2 regions of the Virgibacillus kimchii genome follow, and region 1 is predicted to be linked to the other one. Evidence: predicted binding sites of a transcription regulator. Region 1 holds the regulator's gene; the other holds the start of a gene.

Evidence for each region. The regulator Rex, encoded in region 1, represses fermentation and respiration genes when NADH is low (regulators of the CRP and FNR family bind a similar motif). The targets are predictions, from matches to a motif close to TTGTGAAATATTTCACAA.
Region 2: the regulator Rex is predicted to act here: its motif matches at 2,722-2,739, upstream of ACZ42C_RS01375 (DUF2249 domain-containing protein).

What each region holds. Positions count from the first base shown of each region.
Region 1 covers NZ_AP043951.1:3,751,825-3,759,514, reverse strand. The annotation lists gene groL (chaperonin GroEL) at 1-797, opposite strand, end outside; gene groES (co-chaperone GroES) at 844-1,128, opposite strand; gene ACZ42C_RS18330 (CPBP family intramembrane glutamic endopeptidase) at 1,455-2,159, shown strand; gene ACZ42C_RS18325 (YdiK family protein) at 2,163-2,360, shown strand; gene ACZ42C_RS18320 (hypothetical protein) at 2,473-3,501, opposite strand; gene ACZ42C_RS18315 (redox-sensing transcriptional repressor Rex) at 4,168-4,815, opposite strand; gene moaC (cyclic pyranopterin monophosphate synthase MoaC) at 4,802-5,311, opposite strand; gene ACZ42C_RS18305 (ABC-F family ATP-binding cassette domain-containing protein) at 5,445-7,382, shown strand.
Region 2 covers NZ_AP043951.1:229,759-237,448, forward strand. The annotation lists gene ACZ42C_RS01350 (molybdenum cofactor biosynthesis protein MoaE) at 1-252, shown strand, start outside; gene moaD (molybdopterin converting factor subunit 1) at 245-478, shown strand; gene ACZ42C_RS01360 (metal-sulfur cluster assembly factor) at 641-943, opposite strand; gene ACZ42C_RS01365 (hypothetical protein) at 956-2,200, opposite strand; gene ACZ42C_RS01370 (DUF2249 domain-containing protein) at 2,203-2,418, opposite strand; gene ACZ42C_RS01375 (DUF2249 domain-containing protein) at 2,418-2,663, opposite strand; gene ACZ42C_RS01380 (Crp/Fnr family transcriptional regulator) at 2,864-3,562, opposite strand; gene ACZ42C_RS01385 (DUF2249 domain-containing protein) at 3,819-4,052, shown strand; gene ACZ42C_RS01390 (TIGR04053 family radical SAM/SPASM domain-containing protein) at 4,280-5,413, shown strand; gene ACZ42C_RS01395 (undecaprenyl-diphosphate phosphatase) at 5,661-6,473, opposite strand; gene ACZ42C_RS01400 (hypothetical protein) at 6,575-6,913, shown strand; gene ACZ42C_RS01405 (DUF2929 family protein) at 7,057-7,236, opposite strand; gene ACZ42C_RS01410 (hypothetical protein) at 7,459-7,690, shown strand, end outside.

The DNA of each region.
Region 1 (7,690 bases):
CGCAGTTTGTTTACAACCAATGTAGCAAGTGCTTCACCTTCCACATCTTCAGCGATTAACAGAAGCGGTTTGCTTTGCTGTACAACTTGCTCAAGTACAGGTAGTACTTCCTGGATGTTGCCGATTTTCTTATCTGTGATCAGAATATACGGATCTTCCAAAACTGCTTCCATTTTATCCTGGTCTGTTACCATGTATGGAGAAGCATATCCGCGGTCGAATTGCATCCCTTCCACTACTTCAAGTTCTGTGCTGAATCCTTTTGATTCTTCAACAGTGATAACACCATCGTTGCCCACGCGCTCCATAGCTTCTGAGATCAGGCTTCCCACCTCATCATCTCCGGATGAAACAGATGCAACCTGTGCAATGGACTCTTTGCTTTCAATAGACTCTGAAATGTTTTTCAGTTCACTTACTGCTGCTTCCACTGCTTTTTCAATCCCACGGCGTACACCTACCGGGTTTGCACCGGAAGTAACGTTTTTCAATCCTTCTGTAATCATGGATTGCGCCAGTACTGTAGCTGTAGTAGTACCGTCACCGGCAACATCGTTTGTCTGAGATGCAACTTCGGATACAAGCTGTGCACCCATATTTTCGAATTGGTCTTCCAGTTCGATTTCTTTTGCGATCGTTACACCGTCATTTGTAATTAATGGTGAACCGAATTTTTTATCCAGAACTACGTTGCGTCCTTTAGGTCCCAACGTTACTTTTACTGCATCCGCCAGCGTATCCACCCCACGCAGCATTGCACGGCGGCCGTCTTCACTGAATTTAATTTCTTTAGCCATTAAAATACCTCCTTGAAAATTCTTCGTATAGTCTGTTTATCTTGAATTAGCTTACAACAGCTAAAATGTCATTTTCACGTAAAATTAAGTATTCTGTCCCTTGATATTTAACTTCGGTACCGGCAAATTTTGAGAAAATAATGCGATCCCCTTCGCTTACTTCAAGTGCCACTTTTTCTCCATTGTCGGTAACACGGCCGGAGCCAACCGCTACAACTTTACCTTCCTGTGGTTTTTCCTGGGCAGAATCGGGTAGAACAATTCCGCTTGCAGTTGTTTCTTCTTGCTCGACAAGCTCGATAACAACACGATCCCCTAGTGGTTTAATCATCTGTAGAATGCCTCCTTGGTTCCATAGTATTTTTAATTGTTAGCACTCTGCATCGGTGAGTGCTAACTCCAATTATTATAATAATTAATTCCGTTTAAAAATGCAAGCATAGAGTCACCATTCCCTGTATTTTTTCATCAGGCCCCGCTTCTTTCCTGACATTTCATTATAAATGGGGGACCCACTTATGGTAAAATACACATGATAAATATGCAAAACATCATGTATGATGAGGATTTTCACATTCAGTTTTAGCGTGTTTGGGAATTGAATTGTTACATCAAACCATATACTGTATAAAGTTTTTCTAAAAGGAGTCGTTTTATTTGCCAAAGCGTTATTGGTGGGTCATTATCACCTATATTGTCATGCAATTTTCAGGGCTTTTGTTTGCCCCTATTTTAATGGACTTGCTTCCCTACAGCGAAGCGGATATTATTATTTATTGGACTATTTTCAGCTTCATCATTGGTCTTATTATTGTGTTGCTGTTAATGCGGCCGGACATGAAAATGGGAAGTGCGCGTAATGCTTCCGGTGCAGGTTCTATTATATTATGGTCGTTTCTCGGTTTGCTCATGGCTTATTTTGGCCAGGGAATTGCTGTATTGATCGAAATGGAATTGCTCGGCATTGAACCCGGATCGGAAAACACCCAAGCAATTATGGATATTGCCCGCTACTCGCCATTGTTTATGGTCGTTCCTGCCATTATCGGGCCTATTTTGGAAGAAATTATTTTCCGTAAAATTATCTTCGGAGAGCTTTATAAAAAAATGAATTTTTTCTTTGCTGCCCTGCTGTCCTCATTTATCTTCGGGATCATCCACGGAGAGCCGCAGCATCTGTTAATATACGCAACAATGGGATTTGTATTTGCATTTCTGTATGTGAAAACAAAACGAATTATTGTACCGATCATTGTGCATGCTGCTATGAATTCACTGGTCGTTTTTGCACAATATAATATGGACCCGGAAGAAATTGAAAGAATACTGAACGAGCTGCAGTTTATCTTTTTTGGAGGCTAACATATGAGGTTTTCACCGCGGACCATGGCTATTATCTATTTCTTCCTCGGTATCTTCTTTATCTATGTAGCCATACAAAGTGTGGAAGATACCATATGGAATGTAACCACCGTGGTGCTCGCTTTATTTGCCACCCTGGAGATTGGTGTGAGCATCAGGTTAATGGCTATGTATTTCAGAATGAAAAACAATGAAAAATAAACACGCAAAATGCTCTTATTTTCTGGTCTACAAAAACACAGCATACCAATACTGGTATGCTGTGTTTTTTTTAGCCTACTTCATTTTTTCGCAAGCAAAATGCATTACCATGTTATTGAATCTGAGATAAGTTTTCAATCCACTCATCTCTATCTTCAATTACATCTTCTATCACGGTATATCTTACTGCAAATAAATCCTCATCTTTTACGAAGGTACGGGCAAGTTCTTCCTGATCAAATTGCATCGGGTCATTTTCCACCGAGAATTCAAATATTCCTTCTTCTTCGGTTTCTTCCAGCCGGTTAAATGCAAATTCACCTTCTGCCGTCATATCTGTTAAATTGGTCTCCATGACATCCATAAATTGTGCAACTCCGATTTCATCTTTTCCGCCAGGGAAATAATGTACTGTTACAAGTTCCGAGAAATCGTCAATATCATCTCCCGGCATCAGATATTCAGCAATGGCTTCACCCATATCTTCCGCATAGTGGATCAGTACCCATTCATCTTCATCAAATGGCATTTCCAGCCCGGATACAGCATCAGCATACTCGCCTTCCATTACTACTTCTTCTGCTGCCCCTTCCTCTAATGGCTCCCCATTTTCATCCAGTACAACGTAATCTACGAGCTCCGTATCATAAATCTTCCATTCTCCATCTTCCGGACGCAAAATATGGACACCGGTCAGTTCATTATTTTCATAAACCGGCCCATCCAGTTTAATATTCGTCTGTGTGTAAAAAACCCTTGCTTCCTCTTCGGATTTTTCTTCCACTTCCATATCAGAAATGTCAATGTCCAATGTGTAAACGGACATATCTTCCAGGATTTGCTCCGTCTCTGCATATCCCGGTGATTCAGAGTGCAGTGTTTCCATATGGGCTGTCTTATCATCATCCGCCATAGTCGCCACGTTACGCTCGAGGACTGCAAACAACTCCTCATCCTCCGGTATGCTTGCTTCTTCCTCCTCTTCCTCAGCTTCTTCCTCTTCTTCGGTTGCTTCAGCTTCTTCTTCCGTGTCCGCCTCTTCTTCTTCGGCCTCATCTACTCCTGCATCATCATTACAGGCTGCCAGGAAAATACCGAGCAAAAGACCCAAGGCCAAAAGTAACAGTTTCCACTCTCTCACTTACGCTACCTCCTATGTAATTGTTTAATAAAATCAAGGCTGCTCACAAGAAATTTGGCTACTGCCCACCTTTGCAGTAGCCCCTATGGTACTTATGCAGAAGAAAATACTTTAGTGCCGATTAGAAAAGCTCGCCCTATAGCGAATCTTTAGCTTTTCTTATACTTAGCACTTAAAAATTTTTACTACCTCGAAATACTTCTCTGGGACCACGGTACAGCAGTTCCTAGCCCCACCATAAAGATTTGCAAAAATTTTATACTTTCTTTCTTGCAAGTAAGGAAATATAGTCAGCATAGCACGCTTGTTTTTATGTACAGCCTTCATTTCTCGCGTGCTTTCTTCAAGTTTCTATGGTGCCCCCGTCATTCATTTTCATATTTTCAAAGAAAAAGTGCATTATTTATTTGCTTAAAGGGTGCATCGCCATTATTTTGTATTATTGCAAATAATTTTAAAAACCGGATAACACCTGATTAGAAAAAATGATTATTTCACAACCATTATGAAGAAAGCATCACCCTATATCATAGACTATGGCCAGGCATCCGAAAAGATGCCTTTTGACTTATAAAACCAAAATTTATAGGTATAATTTACTATTTTAAATTTATTTCAAGAATTCCCACAAATTTTATGCCGCAAAAAAGAGACCTTTTCAGCCTCTTAATTCTCCACCGAGTTCTTTGTTAAAGGATAATGTTTCAGGAAATATACCAAGGCCTGCAGTTCCACGGCCAAATCGATATGATGAACCCGTATATGATTGGGTACAGTAATGCGTGCAGGGGTAAAATTTAATATTCCTGTAATCCCCAGATCAACTAACCTATCCGTAACAGTGTCCGCTTCCTCTGCGGGAATGGTCAAAATGGCAACTTCAATCCCTTCCATTTTTTCCTCCAGCTGATCGATATGGTAGATGGGTACATCACTGATTGTCGTGCCAACTTTAGTAGGATCAGCATCAAATCCCATTTGGATCCTTATATTGTTGTTTTTCAGGAAATTATAATTTAGAAAGGCTGTTCCCAGGTTACCGACTCCAATCAATGCAACATCTGTAACTTCATCCTGGTCCAATGTTTTTCTAAAAAAACCAAGCAGGTATTCCACATTATACCCATAACCTTTCTTACCAAGCGCACCAAAGTAGGAAAAATCCCTGCGTATGGTGGCAGAGTCGACTTTCACCGCTTCGCTCAGCTCTTTGGAAGAAACCCTGCGTTTCCCCTGGTGGTTTAAATTATTTAAAAATCGGTAATAAAGCGGCAATCGCTTTGCCGTTGCTTGTGGTATTTTATTCTGATCCATGTTGATTCCTCTTTTCTTCCCGGTAGTAGTCTCCTGACTTTCCACCTTTTTTCTCCACTAAATAGGTTTGACCAATAACCATTGATTTATCAATGGATTTACACATATCGTAGATGGTAAGCGCGGTGGCAGAAGCTGCTATTAAAGCTTCCATCTCCACACCCGTGGAACCTTTCGTCTTTACAAACGCTTTTATACCCAGCTCGTAGGTACCGTCTTTCACAAACCATTCAAAGGAAATATCAATAGAAGTTAATGGCAGCGGATGGCACATAGGAATGATATCGGACGTTTTCTTGGCTGCCATCACGCCTGCAACCTGCCCTACTGCGAGCACATCCCCTTTTTTTATACTTTTTTCCGTAATTTTATAATATATTTCTTCATTAACCAAGATACTAGTTCTGGCTATAGCAGTCCGCTCTGTTTCTTTTTTCTCGCTAATATCCACCATTCGAGCTCTGCCTTCTTCATTAAAATGTGTGAAATCAGACATTCGCTTCACTCCATTATTCCAGCGTTTATCTCTATTTTAACAGAAATTCAGCCGGAAGTCGTGATTTATTTCACAATTATATTGCTTGCTCCATCAATTATAAGATAAACTGGAAGGTGATGAGGTGAAGATAATGATTCAGATGCAAATAAATGCGCTTTCCAAATCTTACGGTGCGGAAGAGATTTTATCTAATATAAAACTGGAAGTGAAACAAAATGACCGGATCGCCATTGTCGGGAGAAATGGTGCAGGAAAATCAACCTTAATGAAAATTATGGCCGGGGAGCTTACCTATGATGAAGGAGAGCTTTTTAAGCCAAAAGATTTAACGATCGGTTATCTTGCACAGCATACTGTACTGGAGTCTGAGAAGTCGATCTGGGATGAAATGCTGGAAGTGTTTTCCCATTTGCTTCACAAAGAAAACGAACTGCGGACAATGGAAAAAAAACTGCAAAAATCGGACACCCTCTCCGGCAAGGATTATGAAAAGCTGCTGCATGATTACGATCAGCTCATGGAAAACTTCCAAAAAGAAGGCGGATATACGTATGAAGCCGATATAAAGTCTGTACTCACCGGACTCCATTTCCATCATTTTGATTACGATACACCGATCAGTGAATTAAGCGGTGGACAAAAGACGAGACTTTCTTTGGGTAAATTGCTGTTGAGCAGGCCGGACCTTCTCCTGCTGGATGAGCCGACAAACCATTTGGATATGGACACCCTCAACTGGCTCGAAAATTACTTGGTGGGATATCCCGGTTCCATTGTAGTCATTTCCCATGACCGTTATTTTCTCGATAAGACCGTTTCCATCGTCTATGAAATTTCACGGCATAAAACAAAAAAGTATCATGGTTCCTACAGTGATTTTCTGAAACAGAAAGCCTTGGACTATGAAAAAGAACTGAAGGAATTTGAAAGACAGCAAACTGAAATAAAGCGGCTGGAGGATTTTATTCAGCGCAATATTGCCAGGGCTTCGACGACAAAAAGAGCGCAAAGCAGAAGGAAACAGCTGAACCGTATGGAAAAACTCGACAAGCCATTGGGGGATGAGTCTTCTGCCAACTTTTCCTTTCAAATAAACAGACGAAGCGGAAATGACGTATTAAAATTGGAGGATCTTTCATTTCGCTATGAAGAGGAAGAAGCGATGTTGTTCAGAAATGCCACGCTCCATGTGAACCGTGGGGAAAGAATTGCGCTTATCGGTCCAAATGGTGTCGGAAAAACAACCCTGCTGAAAACCATCCTGGGGAAAAATACACCAAGCAGCGGCACGATTCAAATAGGAACGAACGTACAAATCGGATACTATGACCAGGAACAGGCTAACTTGACATCCTCCAAAACGGTACTTAACGAATTATGGGATGATTACCCGCAGATTAATGAAAAAGATATCCGTACCGTTTTAGGGAACTTTCTATTTACCGGGGATGAAGTATTAAAACCGGTCCAAGCTTTAAGCGGGGGAGAAAAAGCAAGGCTGGCACTGGCCAAGCTGATGATGCAAAAGGCAAACCTGCTTATTATGGACGAGCCGACAAACCACCTGGACATCGACAGTAAAGAGGTATTGGAAGCAGCACTGCAGGATTATCCGGGAACGATTATTTTTGTTTCTCATGACCGTTATTTTATCAACAGAATTACCGACCAGGTAGCTGAAATGAATAAAGACGGAATTACTCTTTATCTCGGCGATTATGATTATTACACAGAAAAGAAAGAAGAAGAAGCTGAACGAAAAAGGTTAAGAGAAGCGGGAGAAAAAGCAAAAAAACGGGAAGCAAAGAAAAACAGCTACTGGGAAGTAAAACAGCTGCAAAGTGAACAGCGGAAGCGAAAAAGAAAAATTAGCGAGTTGGAAACCCAAATAGAGAAACTGGAAGAAGCCATTGCAGAACTGGAGGAGCAGATGACAGACCCGGAAGTCTACCAGGACCATGAGAAAGCCTTAAGCCTGACCATGGAAACAAATGAATTAAAACAGCAAGCTGAGGTATTAATGGAAGAATGGGCCGGTTTGCAGGAAGAGGAAGAAGCGAATTTGTAAGCAAAAGGAAGATAGAATAGTTGAGCTATACCTGTCTTTCGCGCAATGAAAACAGTGTTCTTTTTTTACACTGAGCATAGGCTTCCCGACCATCTCGTGTAGCTTTTAAATATGGCCTGATCCTTTAAAGCTACGCATTATATGAAAAATAAAAAGAATCCATTTTGAAAAAAGTTGTATCAAAATGGATTCTTTATTTTTTGTTTGGTGAAGTCTTTATAACAACCAAAAAAACCCGTTGTGAAGAATCTTTTCTAATTATATAGAAATCAAACACCATCATTAGATATGCTCATTCTCTATGATTA
Region 2 (7,690 bases), 700 kb from region 1:
ACAGCCTGTGCGATTGCCCATCGGGTCGGCAGGCTGGATATTTCGGATACCGCGGTAGTAATCGCCGTCTCGACCCCTCATCGTAAAAATGCATTTGAAGCAAGCAGCTATGCGATTGAACGCATTAAGGAAATCGTGCCGATATGGAAAAAAGAACATTGGGAAGACGGAGAATTATGGATCGGGGATCAGTTGGAAAAAACATCATATAAAGAAAAATTGCCCAGGGAGGAGGAGATGTTGGATGATTGATGTCTTGTTCTTTGCAGAATTGCAGGAAGCAGTTGGAAAGGATAAGCTTTCATTGGATGTGGAAAACATTACAGTAAATGAATTGAAGTCTACCTGGCTGGAGAAGTATCAATCTGAGAATCTGGATAAGGCAATGATTGCGGTGAATGAAGAATATGCGGGAGAGGAAACTGTTTTGGAAAGCGGGGATGTCGTAGCATTTATCCCACCTGTCAGCGGGGGTTAAAATAAAGAAGCTTCCGTATTGTATAGTTTCAATGTTCGGAACCATATAGGCCCCGGCGACATACGTAGTTCCCTTTCCAGCCGGATGACGGAATTGTACCCGAAGTGAAAGTGCAGTATGCTGCCGGGGCGGACATATCAAATTATATGCCTTTGCATCCGATCAGCCAAACCCAAGCATTTCTTTTGCTTTATCACTCATTTTCCCCGGATTCCATGCAGGCTCCCATACGAGATCCACAATGACCTCACCGACCTCTTCCACTTGGGAAACACGGTATTTTACACCGTTTATAATACTGTCATGCATGGGACAACCCGGTGTCGTAAGCGTCATTTTTATCAGTACATCGTTATCTTCATAGACACCTATACCATATATAAGCCCCAAATCCATAATATTAATTCCCAGCTCGGGATCAATGACTTCAAACAAAGCTGCTCCAACCTTTGTTTCCAATGACATTTTAACACCTCTCTATTTTACTAAAACCCTTATAATGGACAAGACATAAGCAAGGGTTGTGATTGCCAGGAAACCCTGGAAAATATACACCATGTAGCCGATTTGCCACAGTGCTCCTGCAGTGAGTCCAAGGACACTGACAATAAAACCGATAAAAAGATAAACACTTAATGTTTCGTTAATCATATCTTTCAGGGTTGGAACTTTTTCTTTACCGATCCGTTCCGAATATTTATGAGTCCACCATAAAAACGGTACTATTTTATATAAGTAACCAAGAATACTGAAGACAATCCATCCCATTATATAAAGAAAGATTAACCAGCTCCATACATTTTCATTGCTGATGTCCATTAAATTCATGAAGAGTGCCAGAAAGTGAATAACGAGTCCGTTTCCGATCGCGAATAGGGAAAAGGTAAATGGCTTGTCCAATTTTTTCTTCACTCTTTTTTCAAGAATTTCCTTTATATCAAGCACGAAAAATCCAAATCCCAAAAATAAAAGAAGCCATCCGATCGTATCAACGTATGGAAAAGTGATCCAAAAGGAAATAATTAATACAATTAACCCACCAATATACGTAATAAAAGCAGGCTTTGCCCATTTCATGGAATATCCATGTGAAAGGCTGAACATGGGTACAAGTTTATAAGAAAAACCAAAAATCAATAAACTGAACCATCCAGCAACTCCCAATACAATGTGGGAGTGGAGAATTAACTCGTGATTGGCAATCCCTCCATAGGCAATGTTCCACGCCAGAAAGAACCCTGCTGCAATGGTAAGAAAGAAGCTTGAAATCGCCGCAAGCACGAAATAAGTCATTACAGTTTTCTTTTCCTGTTTAAGGATTGTTTTTCCCATTTGCAGGATGAACAGCAGAATACCAAGGATAGCCAGAATTCCGCCATATATAGCATATTGCGGCGTTGTTCCTAATAATATGGAAAATAATGTAACTCCTATAATGGTAATAATGAGCTGTACAAAGCCTAATTTCTGGCTCCAGATGGGGGTTAAAAAGGCAACAGGTACAAGCTGGTACATCGCTCCCATAGCAATCATTGCCGCATAACCAAGCAGAAGAAAGTGAGCTCCCATCCATATTTCCGGAAAGCGAAATTGTCCTGCCGTTAATAAATCACTGTTTAAAAAGAGAATCCATTGGGATGCCGTAAGAGCTAAAAGAGCATATAATATGAATCCAAGCGGCAGCTTAATGTTTGTTTCTGTTTTAAAACCTGCTCCTAACATTTTTACTCACCGGTTTTGGTAATATTTATTTTGTAGCTTCCATCATCCTGTGGCTCCGTTTCATGATGGTAGCCCAATGCATCCAGCTCTTCATATAAAAACATCGGTCTTCGATCATTTATGATGGAAAGGGATTCCCCTGAATTCATTTTTTCCAGTGCCTTTAATGTGCGCATCATTGGCTGAGGAGGTTCCAGCCCACGGTTATCAATAATCATTATTCTTTTTCCTCCTTTTTCGTATAGGTCACTTTCCAGTGCTTTTTTTCTACTTTAACTGCCTCATTTTGAAAACCTCTTCGTTTTAAAACTTTATGCAAGGGAACAGGATTAAACGGAGCATGTAAAATAAACGCCTGTCCTTCTTTTAAATCTTTAACAGTGCCCATAATCTTATCAAAAGGCTCTTTTTTTAAGCGTAAATCTTCTCGTACATCCAATTCCACAAACGATTGGTCATTCATTCCATTCCCTCCTAAAAATAAAGATTAATTATATGATAATCATTTTCGGGAACAGAGTAAGTGACCAATGTCACAAATATTTTAAAAAAGTGAAGAGAAACAGGGTGGTTTGCGTAACTGTGCAAGTGAGGAGAGAAGAGGTTGTTTTAAAAAAAAAACAAAAAAAGTGACCAAATGATGGCCACTCCACAAGTTGTTCTTTAGAATAATTCATCTTCCAATGCATCGTTATCCAATACAATAAAACCTTGTTTATTTGTTTCAATTAATTTCTTCTTTTTCAGCTGTGTTAACGTTCTGCTGACAGTTTCACGGCTGGAACCAATCATGTTTGCCAGCTCCCTGTTTGTGAACTGGGACTTAATCACCGTTTTAAAATCATCTGCTTCTTCACCATAATTTTTTGCAAGCCGCAAAAGCAGCATAATAATTTGTTCATATGTGTTATGCAGGATTTTTTCCTGCAGCCTGCTTTGCAGATCAACGATTTTGTCACCAAGCACACGGAAAAGCTTTATACATATTTCAGGATGGGTGATGAGAAAGTTTTCAAATGACTGAATAGGAATAAATATGAGCTCAGAATCCTCTGTTACCTGTGAGTGGGCAGGATAATCATCCTGTCTGAAAAAACCCTGATGCGGAAACATATCCCCGGCCTGCAGAATATTTACGATCTGTTCTTTTCCATGTATATCGGTTTTATATATTTTTACTTTGCCTTTATATATAAAGTAAACTCTGTCTAACGGGTCTCCCTGCATAAAAATATGGGAGCCGGAACGATAAGTACGATTTTTTGCAATTTCAAGAATCGGTTCCATTTCAAAATCACTCAATCCTTTAAACAAAGGAAAGGACTGCAATAATTCCTGGGTCGATTGCATATGCAAGTTCATTTTAAAGCTCCTTTCCGATAAAGGCTTTATAATGAATGGCTGGTTCATAAATAAATCCTTTTTTCTTATAGTTGTATTGAATCGCTAACTCTATTTTAGTTTATCATTTTCCCAGGAATAATTTTAGTAAAAGGTTATGTTAAGTGATAAAAATCATACATTAATGGTGCTCTTTATCACTGAGTTTCTCATTAAATCATCTTATGATGGTAGTGTAAATGAAAATACGTCATGAGGAGGGTTCATAATGAGCGAAATGCAATTTGCTGCGAAAGTTCATGCACCTGACATAGAACCGAGAATCAGACACCCGAGAATCTTTGAAGTATTTGACGGGTTGGATGCCGGTGAGTATATGCAGCTGACCAATGACCATGATCCAAAGCCGCTTCAGTACCAGTTTATGATGGAGCGCGGTGAAGATACATTTTCCTGGGAATATGTAGAAGAAGGTCCAGATCTTTGGAAAGTTATCATCGGAAAAAAGTAAATAAAAAACTAAGAAGGTTCTGATTTATGAGGGTCAGAACCTTTATTTTTATATCTGTGCGGGAAGTGGCTTTGAAAATGCCGCCCATAAGTACATATAGAAAGCTAATCTGTATTTATGTGTCGAATTTTTGAAATATGTACAAACTGTGAGAAACATCACACCTTTATTAATTGATTAGGCGTAAAGTTGGGTTATAGCGTATAAGCTTGAAAAGGAGTGGTAACATGTTTCCTAAGGATTATAATGAAAATCCTTTTATCGTTATTTGGGAACTCACTCGAGCGTGTGAGTTGAAATGTCTGCATTGCCGGGCGGAGGCGCAATACCACCGACACCCGCTGGAGCTTTCATTTGAAGAAGGAAAGAAATTGATTGATGATATTTATGAAATGGATAATCCAATGCTTGTGTTTACAGGCGGTGATCCATTAATGCGTCCGGACGTTTTTGATATAGCGGAATATGCAGTGAAAAAAGGTGTTCGTGTGTCGATGACCCCTTCTGCAACTCCGAACGTCACGAAAGAAGCGATGGAAAAAGCAAAAGATGTTGGTCTGTCCAGATGGGCTTTCAGTATAGATGGACATTGTGCAGAAGTTCATGATCACTTCCGTGGAACTTCCGGTTCTTTTGATTTAACAATGAATGCAATTAATTATTTGCATGAACTGGAAATGCCGTTACAGGTAAATACGGTTATCTCCCGTTATAACTATGAATACCTGGATGAGATGGCGGAAATGGTGGAAAAACTCGGTGTTGTATTATGGAGTGTCTTTTTCCTTGTTCCTACAGGTCGGGGGAAAGAATCGGATATGATTTCTCCGGCTGAACATGAAAAAGTACTGCGCTGGCTGTATAAGCTTTCAAAAAGAGTTCCATTTGACATTAAAACAACCGCTGCACAGCATTACCGCCGTGTCGTTATTCAAAATAAGATACGGGAGAATAAAGGTAAAAGCAATAAGGATGAGATTTTCTACGAAGATGCCCTCATGAAAGGCGATACAGGTAAAATTGACGGACTGGGCCGCGCACCAAAAGGGGTAAATGACGGGAACGGTTTTGTATTTATCTCCCATACCGGTGATGTATATCCAAGTGGCCTGTTGCCGATTAAAGCAGGAAATGTAAGACAAACACCGTTGGCAACGATTTATCGTGAATCCGAGGTGTTTCAAAATCTTAGAAACCCGGATAAATATAAAGGAAAATGCGGTATTTGTGAATTCAGACATGTATGCGGAGGTTCCCGATCACGGGCCTATAACGTAACCGGTGATTATATGGAGAGTGAACCGTATTGCGTGTATATACCCAGAGCGATGAGGCAGAAGAAGAAATCGGCAAAAGCATAGTTCGACCTATATATACAGCGTGGCATTTTACATTAAATTGCCACGCTGTTTTTATCGTGGAGACGGATAGAAAGTTTGATTCATCCAAATTGTACAGGCGGATCCTGCCGGCATTTGGATTTGCTGCCGAAATACCGACAATAGGAGGTATAGGAAACAAAATTTGGTAAATGTCCCTGATAGCTATCCTGCTGCATTAAAACAAAAAATCCCCCATCCAACGATGAGGGGACATAGAAAATAGCATTTACATAAATAAAATAACAAGAAAACCGACGATGAAACAATAGAAAGCAAAATATTTCAGATCACCTCTCTTCATCACGTTAATAAACCATTTTAAAGCAAAATAGGATGCAATAATGGACGCGATGAATGCGATGGCGTAGGGAATCATCAATGTATCAAAGTCAGGATCCCGAATGATGTCAGTGACAGAGAGTACGGTGATCCCCAAACTTACCGGTATATAAAGCAGGAAGGAAAATCGCAATGCGGTTTCCTGTTTCATGCCCAGAAGCATGGCTGCCACAATGGTTGCACCGGAACGACTGATTCCGGGGATTAAAGCAACTGACTGTGCAAACCCAATAATGACGGCATCCTTCACTGTTAAATCCCCATCATTTTTCCTTCCGCGCAGGTTGCGGATCATCCATAATGCTGCGCCGGTAATAAGCAGGGTATACCCGACTGTTGCCACACCGCTCAGATTATCACTGATGACATCCTCAAAAAGCAAGCCAAGTATTCCTGTTGGGATGGTGGCGACCACCAAAAATACGACAAATTGAAAATCATCCTTAGTGGAATCTTCTTTTTTTACTATGTATAACAGGCCGTTTTGAATAAGCCGGATAATATCTTTTCTATAAATGATCAAAACAGCAATGAGGGAGCCGAAGTTTACCAATATTTCAAAAGACAAACCATCAGCCACCAATCCAAAAAGATCCTGGAGAATAACCAAATGCCCGCTGGAGGAAATAGGAATTGGTTCCGTAAAACCCTGAAAGAGCCCCAATACTAAGTATCTAAGCAACGTCCATAATTCATTCATCATTTCCATGAATTTCTCACCTTCTTCAAGTTATGAACAGTAAATTAAGTCACCAACCCATTTATAAATGAATAGTCTAGTTGGTGAGGGAGTTGATAATATTGAATGCCAATTATAGTAAAATGTATCAACTATGCAAAGAACATATGCATGGATATGTTCTTGCCGAATTGGTGGATGGTACGAAAGTAGATGGAATCATTACAGGACTCGATGATGAATATGTATATATGGCAATACCATTGGAACATCATGAGCAGCACCGCAACCAGGTCGATCCATATGAAAATTCATCCGGACAGCGATATGGTTTCCCGGGATATGGACCAGGCTTTGCACCCGGGCCAGGATTCGGTTACGGCTATCCGCCGCTCCGCTTTCGCAGGATGGTGCTTCCATTGGCTGCACTTATTGCACTCACTGCTTTACCATGGTATTAAAGTCAAGCATCATTTATGATTACTTGTCCTGGTCAGATTGTACGGCATCTTATTTCGAGATTTTTCCTTGGTTAGAACAAAACCCTTGCCCGTTTAAATCCTTAAAGGCAAGGGTTGATTGCATATCAAAATTATCTTTTCTATTAATTCTCTTTCTCGTCCCCTAACACACCGTCGCCAAGCCAGAATACCGACAGGCTGATAATGATGATAAATGCAATTGTAGCAGAGACATTGAACGGTTCTGCGGCCATACTTGATAGTACATAAGACAGTACAACGCCTAATAATAATGCCCAAATGATTGTCATTACATAACGCATACATTTACACCTCTATTTTTATCAAAAAATCCATTAATCACACATAAACCAGTTTATCAAACTGAAGGTAAAAAGAAAAGCATTTATTTCCTGTTTGAATGAGAATCAACCTTTTTTATCTCTAGAAGTGGCCGGCTCGGCCGAAACTTCATATTCTTATAGGAACGCTTTGGAGAAAGGAAGACAACCAGCAGGGAAATCTGTAAATGGGGGAATTTTGCAATGACTTATTTAGTAAATAATTGTAATCATTGGATCAGCTATCATATGATTGATGCGCTTTTAAATAATGGGCAAAAAGTAGAAGGTTTAAAAAATGGGGAGAAAAATGACCATTTACTCCTGTATTTTGGCAGGAACAGTAATTTTTCCATTGCAGAGGATTATAAAACAAAAAAATACCAGCGTGTGATCTCTCTAAATTCCCCGTTGTCGGGAATAAAGGCAGAGCACG